2 regions of the Arthrobacter sp. NyZ413 genome follow, and region 2 is predicted to be linked to the other one. Evidence: riboswitches for the same ligand, from Rfam matches in the RefSeq annotation. Region 2 holds a riboswitch; the other holds the start of a gene.
The links. A riboswitch is a leader RNA that binds a small molecule or an ion and turns the genes downstream of it on or off. The one in region 2 is predicted to bind thiamine pyrophosphate.
Positions count from the first base shown of each region.

Region 1: linked by a shared signal. The riboswitch ahead of thiD (bifunctional hydroxymethylpyrimidine kinase/phosphomethylpyrimidine kinase) and the one ahead of thiO (glycine oxidase ThiO) in region 2 are both predicted to bind thiamine pyrophosphate.

Region 1 is NZ_CP155434.1:2,711,578-2,718,932, forward strand. It holds gene obgE (GTPase ObgE) at 1-339, opposite strand, end outside; gene rpmA (50S ribosomal protein L27) at 481-744, opposite strand; gene rplU (50S ribosomal protein L21) at 805-1,113, opposite strand; gene thiD (bifunctional hydroxymethylpyrimidine kinase/phosphomethylpyrimidine kinase) at 1,523-3,043, opposite strand; TPP riboswitch at 3,035-3,131, opposite strand; gene ABCW42_RS12665 (Rne/Rng family ribonuclease) at 3,276-6,548, opposite strand; gene ABCW42_RS12670 (vitamin K epoxide reductase family protein) at 7,018-7,355, shown strand, end outside.
Region 2 is NZ_CP155434.1:3,127,314-3,134,668, forward strand. It holds gene ABCW42_RS14525 (SDR family NAD(P)-dependent oxidoreductase) at 1-131, opposite strand, end outside; gene moeB (molybdopterin-synthase adenylyltransferase MoeB) at 184-1,395, opposite strand; gene ABCW42_RS14535 (TetR/AcrR family transcriptional regulator) at 1,483-2,139, shown strand; gene ABCW42_RS14540 (DUF3107 domain-containing protein) at 2,192-2,416, shown strand; gene ABCW42_RS14545 (hypothetical protein) at 2,468-2,770, shown strand; gene ABCW42_RS14550 (4a-hydroxytetrahydrobiopterin dehydratase) at 2,903-3,250, opposite strand; gene ABCW42_RS14555 (thiazole synthase) at 3,312-4,118, opposite strand; gene thiS (sulfur carrier protein ThiS) at 4,122-4,358, opposite strand; gene thiO (glycine oxidase ThiO) at 4,355-5,689, opposite strand; TPP riboswitch at 5,681-5,800, opposite strand; gene thiE (thiamine phosphate synthase) at 5,828-6,517, shown strand; gene ABCW42_RS14575 (RNB domain-containing ribonuclease) at 6,611-7,355, shown strand, end outside.

The sequences.
Region 1 (7,355 bases), 420 kb from region 2:
CGCGCCTTGGCCTACGAGGTCGGCGAGGACCACTCCGTCCTTGGTTTTGACAACCGTTCCTTCGGGAACAGGAAGGACCAGTGTTTCGCCGTTCTTGCCGCCTCGCCAGTCACCCATGCCGGGACCGCCGTTGGTGGCGTGGCGGTGAGGGGCATGGTGGTAGTCAAGGAGCGTCGTGGTCTGGGCATCGACCCGCAGGATGACGTCACCGCCGTTGCCGCCATTGCCGCCGTCGGGACCGCCCAAGGGCTTGAACTTCTCACGCTTGACAGAAACACAGCCGTGGCCGCCTGTTCCGCCGGATACATGAAGTACTACCCGGTCTACGAAGGTGGCCACGTGTTTCTCCTCAAAATGGATCCTGCTGCTTGATTGCGTTGGCGAAGCTGGCTCTCCGCCCCGCCCCAGTAGATTCTAGTGCGGTTAAAAAGACAGGTGGAGCGGGCCAACCGGCCCGCTCCACCCGTTCAGAACGTTGTATTACTCTGCAGCTGCAGCAGCAACGATGTTCACGACACGACGGCCGCGGCGAGTACCGAACTCAACCGCACCGGCCTGCAGTGCGAACAGGGTGTCGTCGCCACCACGGCCGACGCCGGCGCCCGGGTGGAAGTGGGTGCCACGCTGGCGGACGATGATCTCGCCTGCGGAAACAACTTGGCCGCCGAAGCGCTTCACGCCGAGGTACTGGGCGTTGGAGTCACGACCGTTGCGAGTGGAGCTCGCGCCTTTTTTGTGTGCCATGGGATATGCCTGCCTTTAAATTCTTGGGAATCTGTTGAAAGCCTGAACAGCAACCAGCGGTTACTTGATGCCGGTGATGCGGATCTTGGTCAGTTCCTGACGGTGACCCTGGCGCTTCTTGTAGCCGGTCTTGTTCTTGAACTTCTGGATGACGATCTTCGGACCACGGAGGTCTTCGAGGATCTCGGCCGTGACCTTGACCTTGGCAAGGTCTGCAGCGGCGGAGGTGACCTTGTCGCCGTCAACCAGGAGCAGTGCGGGCAGCTCAAGGGTGCTGCCGGCTTCACCGGCGACGCGGTTCAGGGTTACGTAGTCTCCAACGGAAACCTTTTCTTGGCGGCCGCCTGCGCGGACAATCGCGTACACCACTTGGGCACTCACTTCTCTCGACGTTTATTACTAAATTTGCGTGCGGAACCCCGAACCGAAACGGGCCTGGTTCACGCTGTGCCTCAACGCCGTGGACCCCTATGCGGAGTCCATGAGTTATCCCTGAACAGTCCCGAATCAAGGAACGGTTTCAAAGAAACAGTTCCGAACGAAAGGTTCTCTGGGCATAACCCAAGTGTTGGCGTAAGCACCGAGGATCTAGATTACGCTAGTTTCTCCCCCGGCTGCAAATGAGGCCCGGTCCGGAGGCCGCCATGTGATGGATGCCACGGACTGGCAATGCCGCCGTCCGGTACCGTGCCCGTACAGCTTACCCTTGACGTTGGCGAAACCCCGGACGTGCCGCCCGACACGCTGCGGCAGCGGCCCACACCGCGTACGGGGGTTGTCAGCCGTGAACCCGCGGCGCGTCGAAAAACGCTGTTTCATAGCGGCAGGACCGGGAAAACGCCTCCAACATCGCTTCCCGCTCCGCGGGCGACGCCGCGCCTGCGGCAACATCGATGATGCCGATGGCCGTGCGGGTGGCTTCGGCGAATGCTTCGTCAGCGTATGTGCGCAACCAATCGGCGTAAGGGTGCCCCGCCGGTGCGCCCGACTCGAGGTATCCGTCGTGGAGCTGCCGGCCCACCTCGGCGTACAGCCAATAGCACGGCAGGATGGCAGCGACCAGGACGGCATAGCTTCCCGATGCCGACGCCGCCACCAAGTGGTCCACGTAAGCCTTCGTGACGGGCCCCGGCTGGCTGCTGGATTCTCGGGTCGCCAGCCAGTTCCGGTGCAGCTCGGACTCGACCTCCAGGCAGGTTTGGGCTCCACGGGCCCAGAACAGCTGTTCAGCTTCGCTTGGAGCCAGTGCGCTTGCCCGCGCCAGGACCCGGGAGTATCCGTTGAGGTAAATGGCATCCTGAGCCAGGTAGTACGCGAAATGGTTTTCGCCAAGCGCCCCGGACTGCAGGTCCTTGATGAAGTCCAAGGCATGGATGGCGTCCAGTTCAGGGCGGGCCTCCTCCCACAACCGTGCCGCGAACTCCCCGGGCTGGAGGCCGTTGTCCAGCGCATGGAAGTGGTGGATCGGCCCGTTGCCCTTGCCGACTTCCAACACCGCTGATTCCGCCAGTGCCCCGTGGAGCCACGGCTTGACCACGCGAAGGGCGGACTCCCAATCGCCGGACCGCACCTTGGCGGTGGCCATCGCGGACGAGAGCGAGCAGCCCGTGCCGTGGCTGTTGCGGGTTTCCACCCGCTCGCCGGGGAAGACCACGACGTCCTGGCTCAGCAGTCCAACGGTGTTCACCAAGGCGTCCGGGCAGCCCGGTCCCTCCAAGTGGCCGCCCTTCACCAACACGGTGTTTCCACAGGCGGCGGCCAGCCGCTTGCCCTGCGCGAGTGCCGAGTCCCAATCAGCGGCTTCGGATTCGCCCAGGAGCATGGCCAGTTCCGGCAGGTTCGGGGTGATCAGATCGGCCAAGGGCAAGAGCTCGCGGAGCGCGGCTTCCGCGGATTCCGCGAGGAGGCGGTCGCCGCTGGTGGCGATCATCACGGGGTCGAGGACCACGACGGCGGGACGCACCTTCCCGAGCCAGCGGCGTACTTCCTCGATCACCGCGGCATCCCCGAGCATGCCGATCTTGACGGCGTCCACTTCGATGTCGTTGCCGATGGCTTCAAGTTGCTGGCGCAGGAAATCAACAGGCGGAACATGGACCCCGGTGACGCCTTGCGTGTTTTGGGCGGTGAGGGCCGTAATGGCGGCCATGCCATAACCACCTTGGGCGGCGATGCTCTTAAGGTCGGCTTGGATTCCCGCTCCGCCCGAAGGATCGGATCCGGCGATGCTGAGGACCCTGGGCACGCGTCGGCGCGTTGCCTTGAGCGGGTACACGAGTGAATGCGGTGATGAAGCCATGCGGGACATCCCTTCGCCGGTGCTAACCGGACAGGTTCAACGGGTCTGGTCTCAGCCGGCTTGGTGCGCGGCACCCCGTGTCAGTCCCTTAGCTTAACCCGGATCACACGAAGTCCGTGGATCGAGCGTTCGACGAGCCGCTGGGGGCCCGGGCCGCCCGAAGGCCGGAACGAAGAAGCCCCGGCAGTGTCCGCGGATGCGGAAACCACCGGGGCTTCGAATGAAGGTACCGTCAGAGCTCGGACTTCGGCACGCCGACGCCAAGGATGATCGGTTCCTCTGTCGACGTGGGCTTGGCGGATCCTTCAACAGGGACCTTGGCCTCGTGGGCGGAGCCGCCTGACGCAGCCGCGGAGGCCTCATGGTGTTCGACATCCGTGGCGTTGGCCGCGCCCTGCGCCCGGCTGGCGCTACGGTTGCGGCGTGCCCTGCGGCTGCGCGGTGCAGACTCCGCGGACCCGTTTGACACAGCAGGCCCAGGAGCGGGAGCTTCCTCCGCGCGAGCCTCGCCCTCGGAAGGCTTGCTTCCCGATGTTTCCGCTTCCGGGGCAGCCTGTTCGGGACCTTCCCCTGCCGGGGTTTCGTCTTCCGGGGCATGGCCGAGGCCGGCAAACGCCTTCGCCAGCAGGTCCAGGCTCATCGTCGGAGTGCCCGCAGCCTGGGGCTCCGGGTGGTGGACGAAGGGCAAGGCGACTTCTTCGCCACCAAACCGCAACACGGGCTTCACGCGTTCCTCGATGCCGAACGGGCTTGACGAAGGAGCAGCGGCTTCCTGTCCACCGGAGGACCCGGCCCCACCCGCGGACGAACCCGGCGTCGCGGCCGGAGCCTGGACGGGCGCTGCGCCGGACTCTTCCGCGGTTGCCTCGCCCGCGGCGAGTTCCGCGGCATGCCGCAGCTCGTCGTCGTGCACGTGTGCCGCATGGGCCGCGGCCGCAATGGTGGCAAGGGCCGCACGGGTGGCGGCCTGGCGGCCGGGATCCGTCGGTTCGACATGGACGGCACCCGCAGTGGTTACCGGGGCCTCGGACGAGCCCTGCCCCGACCCCCTGCTGCGGCGGCGCTTCCGCGGTTCAGTGCGGCCTGCCGGCTGGGATTCGGCGCGTGGGTGGTGGTGCTCGGCGGCCAAAACGTTGGCCCGGCGATGCTCCACGGGCTCGTCGTGGGTGACGACACCGCGCCCTGCACACACTTCGCACTGCTCGCCGAAGACTTCGAGCAGCCCGGTGCCCATCCGCTTACGGGTCATCTGCACCAGGCCAAGCGAGGTCACTTCGGCGACCTGGTGCTTGGTGCGGTCCCGGCCAAGGCATTCGACCAGGCGCCGCAGCACGAGGTCGCGGTTGGACTCGAGGACCATGTCGATGAAGTCGATGACGATGATTCCGCCGATGTCGCGCAGGCGCAGTTGCCGGACGACTTCCTCCGCCGCTTCGAGGTTGTTCTTGGTGACGGTCTCTTCAAGGTTGCCGCCGCTGCCGGTGAACTTGCCCGTGTTCACGTCAACAACGGTCATGGCCTCGGTGCGGTCGATCACGAGCGAACCGCCGGAAGGCAGGAAAACCTTCCGCTCCAGGGCCTTGTGGATCTGCTCATCCACGCGCCAAGCCGAGAAGATGTCCTGCTCGGACGTCCACTTTTCGAGGCGCCCCACCAGGTCCGGAGCCACATAGGTCACATAGGCTTCGATGGTGTCCCACGCCTCATCGCCCGAGACGATGAGCTTGGAGAAGTCCTCGTTGAAGACGTCGCGGACAACCTTGATGGTGAGGTCCGGTTCGCCGTACAAAAGTTCCGGAGCAAGGATCTTCGTGGACGTGGACTGGCTCTCGATGCCTTCCCACTGGGCGCGCAGGCGGTTGATGTCATGAGTCAGCTCTTCCTCGGAAGCGCCCTCGGCAGCGGTGCGGACAATGACACCGGCGTTTTCGGGAAGGCGGTCCTTGAGGATCCGCTTCAGGCGGTTCCTCTCGACGTCGGGCAGCTTGCGCGAGATGCCGGTCATGGACCCGCCGGGAACGTAGACGAGGTAGCGTCCCGGAAGGGAAATCTGGCTCGTCAAGCGGGCGCCTTTGTGGCCTACCGGGTCCTTGGTGACCTGCACGAGCACCGAATCGCCGGACTTCAGGGCGTTTTCGATGCGGCGCGGCTTGCCTTCCAGCGTCACGGTGTCCCAATTGACTTCACCGGCGTACAGCACCGCATTGCGGCCGCGTCCGATATCCACGAAAGCGGCTTCCATGGACGGCAGGACGTTTTGGACCTTGCCCAGGTAAACGTTGCCGATCAAGGAGTCCTGCTGCGTCTTGGACACGAAGTGTTCGGCCAGCACGCCATCTTCCAGGACCCCGATCTGGATCCTGTCGTCACGCTGGCGCACGATCATCTGCCGGTCCACGGATTCGCGGCGGGCCAGGAACTCGGCTTCGGTGATCACTTGACGGCGACGCCCGGTCTCCCGGGATTCACGCCGGCGCTGCTTCTTCGCTTCAAGGCGGGTGGAGCCCTTGACGCTCGTGACCCGATCCGGGCCCGTGGACTCCACGTGCGCGCGGGGAGCGCGGACGCGGGTCACAGTGTTGGGCGGATCGTCGTCTCCGCCGCCGGTGAGCTCGAGGTCCTGGTCGCCGCGACGACGCCGCCTGCGGCGACGCGAGGTCACGCCTTCTTCCAGGGCTTCCTCGGCCTCGGCTTCCCCGTTTTCTTCACCCTCGACAGAGGCCTCTTCACCGGGAACTTCATCGCGATCGGACCCACGGCGGCCACGCCGCCCGCGGCTGCGACGCCGACGGCGACTTCCGCCCTCATCCAGCTCGTTGTCATCGCCAGGCCGTTCGCCGCCCTCGGATTCTTCATCGACAACGGCAGGGCGCACAACCGTGCTCAAGTCCGGAGCCTGGAAAAGCATGGAGGTAATGGAGCCCGGTTCCAGGAAGAGCGACGCGGCAGGGCCGGCGGCAGCTGGCTCGGCGTTCCCAGCGACGGCCGGCTCAGCATTCTCGGCCAGCTCTTCGGCCTCTTCTTCAGTGACCGGTTCCGCGACTGCCACTGAAGGTTCTTCGGCGGGTGCTTCTTCGGCTGCGGGTTCAGCAGGGACTTCCTCCGCTGGTTCGGCTGCCGCCGCTTTCGTCGTACGACGGCGCCGCACCGGCTTTTCGGGTGCAGCTTCCGTTTGCGGGGTTTCGGGTTCGACGGCGGCAGCCTGCGCGGCGTCCCCGGAACCTTCAGGGGAAGTTTCTTCAGCGAAACCAGGCAACGGTTCGGCGTCGACCTTCTTGCGGGCCCGGCTGCGCCGGACGGGCGCCTTGGGCGCTTCAGGAGCCGTTGCGTCGGCGACCTGCCCTGCGGACGGGGCGTCAGCTCCGGCGTCGGGCGCTTCCCCGGGTGCCTCCGCAGCAGCTTTCGGAGCGGCCTTGCGGCGGGTGCGGGTGGCCTTCTTCGGCGTCTCCGGGGCTGCTTCCGGCGCCGCGTCTTCGGCGGCGGCTACAACTTGCTCATTATCCATATGTGGCAACACTCCTGCCCTTGCGCAACCGCCACATCCGGTGCCCAGAGGGGCAATATTTGTCAAAACCCGCAGGCGTTGACAGAAGTCAGTAGTTGTCTTTCCGGTTCGCACCGGCATGCGGGTGCGGCATCCACGGAAAGCCGGCCTTGCTCAAAACCCGTTGTTCTATTGCCACAACCAGGTGCCGTCCATTGCCGCTGCGGGCCTACCGAGGATCATCGGATCCGGCATGCCCTGCTGGCGGCTGGCGGTCTTGGGAACAAGATGCCGGACCGGAATCCGCATGTGGATCGGCTTCCGGCCATGTCCATTCTCTCATACGCCCGCGCCGCCAGCGGGAAAATGCGGTGTAAAGCTGCCGTGCCGCCGCGCACGCTGGACGCCGCCTTCAGCCTCCGCGGCTAGAATCCTCCCAAGAGCAGTCCCCGGTGAATGGCCGGGCCCCTCCAGAAAAGGACAGCGAACCATGCCGAGCCCTGCCAGCCCGAACCTGGCCAATGACGACGCCCGCCGCCTCAACGAGGACAAGGAAAGCAACAACAAATCCGGGAAGAACGCTGCGGCGGCAGCCTTGCCCCGCATGGTCCGCGATGTGCCGTTCGCCTGGCTGCTGCTGGCCACCGGCACGGTTGCCTGGTTGGCTTCCGGGTCCTTGGTCCTCGAGAAGCTGCAGGTCCTGATCAACCCCCAGGCCGGGACGTTCTGCGACGTCAATCCCTGGATTTCCTGCGGAGACGTAATGAAGACCCCGCAGAGTTCGGTCTTCGGCTTTCCCAATATGTTCATTGGCATCGTGGCGTTCGC
Region 2 (7,355 bases):
CCGGAATAGCCTCCCGTGACAATCGCGGTCTTGCCATGCAGGTCGATGCCCTCGATGACCTCCCTGGCGTTCGAATAGTGCCCGAACCCCGATCCGATGGGCTGCTGGGCGGTTATGGATTCTTCGCTCACGTCAAGGCCTTTCGTTTCCGTCCAAGGGGAATTCCGCCCCGAAGGGTACTGCTTAGTACACAGGCTTGGCCGGTTCGACGTCGCGCACCCATGCCAGGATCCCGCCGTCGAGATGGCTGACGCGGGTGTAACCGGCTCGCTGCGCCGCCGCGAGCACGGCCGCCGAGCGCGTGCCGCCCTTGCAGTGGAACACGATGTCCTTGTCTTGGGGAAGGTCCGCCCACGCTTCCCCGGCCAGGATACGTCCTTGCGGGATGAGCACCGAGCCGTCGATGCTCACAATCTCGTGCTCGCCCGCCTCCCGGACGTCGATCAACTCGAAGTCGCGATCGCCGGCAGCGCGCGCCTCAAGCATCCCGGACAATTCGGTAGCGGTCACAGTTCGGACGGCGTCGGCGGCGGGCTCAGGCGTGATTCCGCAGAAAGCTTCATAATCCGTCAATTCGGTAATCGGCTCGGCCGCGGGATCCTTGGACACTTTGATCTCGCGCCAACTGCCGCCGAGCGCGTCATAGAGCGCCACGCGCCCCAGCATGGAGCGCCCGACGCCGGTGATCAGCTTGACTGCCTCCGTCACCATGAGGGATCCGACGGCGGCGCACAGCATGCCGAACACGCCACCTTCACCGCAGGACGGGACAGAACCGGCCGGAGGGGCTTCAGGGTAAAGGTCGCGGTAGCTGGGTCCGTACTTGTCCCAGAACACGCTCACCTGGCCGTCGAAGCGGAAAATGGATCCCCACACATACGGCTTGCCGAGAATGGCTGCGGCGTCGTTCACGAGGTAGCGGGTGGCAAAGTTGTCCGCGCCGTCGAGGATGAGGTCGTAGCCGGAGAAAAGCTCCAGGGCGTTGGACGAGTCCAGGCGGGCGTCGTGCAATTGGACGTTCACCAGCGGGTTGAGCTCCTTGATGGCATCCCGCGCGGACTCGATCTTCGGCCGGCCGACGTCGCCGACGCCGTGGATGATCTGGCGCTGCAGGTTGCTGAGGTCGACGGCGTCGTCGTCTACGATACCCAGCGTCCCCACTCCGGCGGCGGCCAGGTAAAGCAACGCCGGAGATCCCAGTCCCCCTGCGCCGATCACCAGTACCTTGGCGTTCTTGAGACGCCGCTGACCCGTCGCTCCGATTTCGGGAATAATGAGGTGGCGCGAGTACCGCTCCACCTCTTCCGTTGTCAGTGCGCCCGCCGGTTCCACCAGCGGGGGCAAAGTGGACGAGGTCGGAGACGGCAAGGATTGGGCAGCAAAAGTAGTGGCCATACTTCAAAGTATCCCTGCCGCAGCCGCCAGGTCATATTACCGCGCAGTATTGTGGTCATAACTGCAAAGGGGAAAGGCGGCAGACAAGTGGCTGAGAGTTCACGTACCAAACAGGAGACCCAGGTCAAGCCTGATCGGACCGTATCGCAGCGCTCGGCGAGGCTGCCCCGCGATGAGCGCAGGGCCCAACTCTTGAACGCCGCCTTGGAGGTATTCGTCGCCAACGGTTTCCACGGCGCGGCCATGGACGAAATCGCGGAGACGGCGCATGTCAGCAAGCCCGTCCTCTACCAGCACTTCCCCTCGAAGCGGGACCTCTACATGGCCCTGCTGGACAGCCACCTGGCCACGCTTACGGACTTGATGCTCACCGCGCTGAACTCGACGTCGGACAACAAGGAACGTGTCCAGGCCGTCATGCGTGCCTACTACCGCTTTATTGCGAGCGACGACCAGGCCCACCGGCTCGTCTTCGAATCGGACCTCATCAACGACCCCGATGTCAGTTCCAGGTTGGAGACTTTCAACCGGACGTTTGCAGATGCCGTCGCGAAGGTGATTGCCGAAGACACCAAGCTGCCGCACTTGGAAGCACAATTACTGGGCCGCGGCCTTGCCGGGATGGCGCAGGTCAGCGCCCGGTATTGGCTGGAAACGGACGGCAACCTGGACATCGATGTGGCGAGCGACTTGATCTACCGTTTAGCTTGGCGCGGAATCAGTCGCTTCCCCAAAGAGTCCTAAGCTACAAATAGAGCACTGAGTAAATTCTTTTGATTGGCTGGGAGGCCCTGCTGTGGAAATAAAGATCGGCATTCAGAACGTTGGCCGTGAGATCGTGCTGGAGTCCGCGTTGGATGCCGACGCCGTTGCCAAGATCGTGGGCGAGGCCATTTCCGGCGGCAAGGACCTTCGCCTGACGGATGAGAAGGGGCGCCAGATCATCGTTCCCGGCAACGTCCTGGGCTACGTGGAGATCGGCGCCGAGGAAGTTCGCCGCGTCGGCTTCGGCGCCCTCTAGGCAACACCCGACGCCGGCAATTTCAGGAACACCAGCGAGCCAGGAGTCCGCATGCTTTCACTTGTCATCGTGGTGCTAGCCACCGTCGCCACAGGCTTCATCGTCTGGGGTAACGACAAACGCCGTGGAACGTATGGAATCGCCTTGCCCGCAGGCGCGTCCGTGACCGTTGGCATGCTTAGTTGGATGGTCTTCATCCAACTCGGCTTCGGCTACCTGCCCGGCGTTACGTGGATTCCTTGGGTTTTGCCGATCGTCCTGGGCACGGTGGCGGCTATCTTGCTGGCGATCTTCCTGGGCCGTACCCGCGCAAAGCACGACCTCACGAAGCTGACGGCAGCCCTGAAGCTCTGACCGCGACTTTACCGAGCGGCCTGGAAACACGGGCGGCAGCCAAGCAACAGTGACCACGCACCGTCGGTGCGTGGTCACTGTTGTTTAACGTCACTGTTGTTTAACGTCACTGTTGCTTAACGTCAAGACTGCCTAACCCGGCTCGGCATCGGGGTATCGTTCCGGCTGGGGCGCCGCTCCAAGTTCCCGGGCGGTCCTGCCCACCTCGGTGGCTGCGCGGATGTCGCGCCCAGTCACCTCACCGCCGGCATCGTGCGAGCTGTAGCGGACGAACACCCGGTTGTAGCGCCAGTCCAGGTCCGGGTGGTGGTTCTGGGCCTCAGCGATGCGCCCGACGGCGGCAATCAGCTCAAGCGCGGCAGCCGACGTCGGGCATTTGAAGACGGTGACCACCGCGCCAGAGCGGTATTTCCAGTCCGGCAGTGCCGCCAAGGCGGCGTCGAGCGCCGGTCCGGTGAGGATTTGGTCCTTGCCCGCCATGTTCGTTCCTTCCCCGGCGTGCCTCCGTTTCGGGAGGCTTTATGCGACGGGCTGATTGCCGCTAGAGGAACTCGGCGCGTCCTTCCATGGCCGAGGACGCCAAGGCGTGCTCCCGCCGCGGGATACGGCCCGCTTGCCTTGCCAGCCTACCGGCGATGACGGCATGTTTGAAGGCTTCGCCCATCTGGACCGGGTTCTGTGCGCGGGTGACCGCCGTAGCCAGCAGAACAGCATCGCAACCGAGTTCCATGGCCAGGGCGGCGTCGGAGGCGGTGCCGATCCCGGCGTCGAGCACTACCGGCACGGAAGCACGCGACACAATCAGTTCGATGTTGTGCGGATTCAGGATGCCAAGGCCCGTGCCGATCGGTGCGCCCAGCGGCATCACGGCGGTAGCCCCGAGGTTTTCCAGGCGAAGGGCCAGGACGGGATCGTCGTTCGTGTAGGCAAACACCTTGAAGCCGCGGTCCACGAGCTTCTCTGTTGCGTCCACGAGCTCGACGGCGTCAGGAAGGAGGGTGTGTTCGTCGGCGATGACTTCGAGCTTCACCCAGTCCGTTTCGAGTGCTTCCCGGGCCAGTTCGGCCGTCATCACGGCGTCTTTGGCCGTGAAACAACCGGCGGTGTTGGGCAGGACGCGGATTCCGTGGTCTACGAGCAGTTGGAAAAGTGAGCCGGTTTCCGACGGCGAGTACCTGCGCAGTGCCACCGTGGTGAGTTCGGTTCCGGACGCGAGCAGGGCTGCGCCCAGTCCGTCGAGGCTCGGCGCCCCGCCCGTCCCGGTGATGAGCCGCGAACTGAATTCGACGCCGTCGATCACCAAGGAATCGGTAACGGTGCCCGCACTTTGGGTGCTTGTTGTTGTCATGGTTCAGCCTCCTTGGACTGCTGTAACGATTTCGAGTTCGTCGCCCTCTGCGAGCGCCGTGGCCGCCCATTGGCTGCGCGGCACCACTTCGGAATTGCGTGCGACGGCGACTCCGATCTTGAGTCCGTCGCTCGCCTGGCCGTTGGCGTCCAGTGCGCGTCCGGTGATGTGGCTGACGACAGTAGTGACCGATGCGCCCTCACCCAGGGTGTGTTGGGCGCCGTTCAGTTTGATGTTCATGCGTAATCCTTCGAGAGGTGTTGGCAGGTCAGGTCCTGGTCTCCGTCAGCGGAGGCAGTTCCTGTGAGTGGTCGTGAGAAGCGGCCGGGCCGGAATTTGTTCCAACGCGGATCGGCGACGTTGTCCATGATGTCGACGCAGATCCGGCCGGCTGCCGGGGTGAGGAGCACGCCGTGCCGGAAGAACCCGGTGGCGACGATGAGGCCCTGCACGTCCTCGCCGCCAGTGTGACCCGAGGTTCCGGGGCTTTGGACGCGTCCCAGCAGCGGCGCGTTGTCCGGTGTGCCCGGGCGGGCGCGGGCGGTTGCTTCCAGGAGTTCGAGTTCGGATACCGCGGGCACCAGCACTTGGGCGTCGCGCAGCAATTGGTAGACGCCGCCGGCGGACACTGGGTTGTCCGATGTTCCCGCGCCGGACAGGTCGTCTTCCCGTTGCGTCGCCCCGATGACCACGGTTCCGTCTTCGCGCGGAACGATATACACGGGCACGCCTCGGACCATGCCCCGGACAGTAGCCGTCACGAGGGGCTGGAGCTTGTCCGGAACGCGCAGCCGCAGGATGTCTCCATAAACAGGACGGAGCGGGAGGCTGAGCCCATCCGGCAATTCTCCGAGCGCGGCGGCACCGAGTCCGTTGGCGACGATCGTCTCGGTGGCGAAGACTCGCGTACCCGATTCGAGTGCCACTCCGGCGACTCGTCCGCTGTCCCACAAGAGCTGCTTCGCCCGGTCGGGGACAGTGACGCCGTCGTCGGTTCCCTCGGTCCAGGTGGGATCGGCGGGCTCGTGGTCTTTCAGCGCGGCCAGGATGGTGGCCGCAAGCCTGCGGGGATCCACTTGGTGGTCGCCGGGAATGGCGAACGCGCACGAAATCTGCGGACTCAACAGCGGTTCCTGTTCCCGGGCCTCACGGACAGGCACTGACTCCACCTGGAGACCGTGGGAACGCTGGACGTCCCGCAGGTCGGCGAGTGCGCGCCGGTCCGCTGCGTCCGCGCCGACGGCGAGGGTCGGCGTCGTGCGGTATCCCGTGCCATGTCCGGAAGCCGAGGCCGGAAGCGATTGTTCGAATCCGGGCCAAAGCGCCGACGATTCGAGCATGAGCTCCAGGAGGTCCTCTTCCTGGTAGTGCAATTCGCTGACGGGCGCCAGCATGCCGGCGGCCGCGAAAGTGGCGCCGCTGGCTGGCGCGGGATCGATCAGCGCAACTGAGCGGCCAGATTTTCGGGCCTCCCACGCGATGCCGAGGCCGATGATTCCACCGCCGATCACGGCTACGTCGGCCTGCAGGCGGGCAGGCTGGAATGTGTTCTGGGGTTTTGGCTCGTCCATGGAGTCCTTCCCTACGCCGGTACTAGCCGGATCAGGTCAAGCGGTCGGCGCTGAAGCCCTCTCAGCCGCGCGGCGATTGTGACTGCCGCCGCGGCTCCCGCGGTACCAGCCCAGTTTAGAGGAACTACTCTGTTTTCCATGACCCTGAACGATGTCCACACCACCGCCCGCCTTTACCTCTGCACCGATGCCCGCAAGGAGCAGGGCGATTTTGAACAATTTGTCGATGCTGCGTTCCAAGGCGGGGTGGACATCATCCAGTTGCGGGACAAGAGCCTTGAGGCAGCCGAGGAGCTCGAACTCCTCGAGGTCCTGCATGCGGTGGCACAGCGACACGGCCGCTTGTGGGCCGTGAACGACCGCGCCGACATCGCTTCCCTGTCTGGGGCTCCCGTGTTCCACATCGGCCAGAAGGACATTCCGCTGCGCTCCGCCCGGAAGCTCCTCCACGATCCCACTGTTATCGGTCTCTCCACCCACTCGCCGGAGCAGATCGACGCCGCGATCGCCGCATCGCCCGGCCGCAGCGGACTCGACTACTTCTGCGTGGGACCCGTGTGGGCGACGCCCACCAAGCCGGGCCGTACCGCCGTCGGGCTCGAGTTGCTGAAGTACGCTGCCGACGCAGTGAAGAGGGCGGATGAGGAAACCGTGGGAGGCGTCGTGCTGCCGTGGTTCGCCATTGGGGGCATCGACCTCGGCAACGTCGACGCCGTCGTGGAGGCGGGCGCCAGCCGCATCGTCGTGGTGCGGGCGATCACGGAGGCGACGGACCCGACGGCGGCTGCACAGTCGTTGCTGGCTGCCCTCGATGCGGCGGCCGCGTAGGCGCGCTGCCGCGAACAGGAACGGGCCGGGAGACAGTGCCTCCCGGGGTCCGTTTGGCAGACTCCGGGAGGTTTTGGAGTTACCCTGACTTTCGTGTCACATCAGCTAGCCCCGAACGTCAGTGAAGCCGCGAACACGCTGGCGGAAGCGCTTGCGTCCCTTCGAACGGAACTTGAGCTGCCTTCCGGCTACCCCGCTGATGCACTGCGCGACGCCGAAACCGCAGTGTCCCGCCACACCCTGCCCGCCGTCGACCTGACGGACGTTCCTTTCATCACGATCGACCCCGCTTCGTCCACGGATCTCGACCAGGCCCTCTTCATCGAACGCGAGGGGAACGGTTACCGGGTTCTTTACGCGATCTCCGACGTTCCATCGTTCGTGCTTCCCGGTGGCGCGCTCGACGCCGAGACCCGCCACCGGGGGCAGACCTACTACGCTCCGGACGGCCGGATCCCGCTGCACCCGGAAATCATCAGCGAACGCGCCGGGAGCCTGCTGGCCGGGCAAACGTGCAGCGCGTTCGTCTGGGATTTCGACCTCGACGCCGACGCCGAGTTCCGTGCTGTCTCCGTCCGGCGTGCGAGCGTCCGGAGCCGCGCCAAACTCAATTACAAGGGTGTCCAGGCGGAGATCGATTCCGGAACGGCCGATCCGGTCCTTCAGCTCCTCAAGGAGGTGGGGCTCAAGCGGGTGGAACTCGAGAGGCTTCGCGGCGGGGCAAGCCTGAACATGCCGGAGCAGGAGATCGTGCAACTGCCCGACGGCGGTGGCTACCGGATCGTTGCCGCTCCGTCGCTGCCGGTGGAGGACTGGAACGCGCAGATTTCCCTCATGA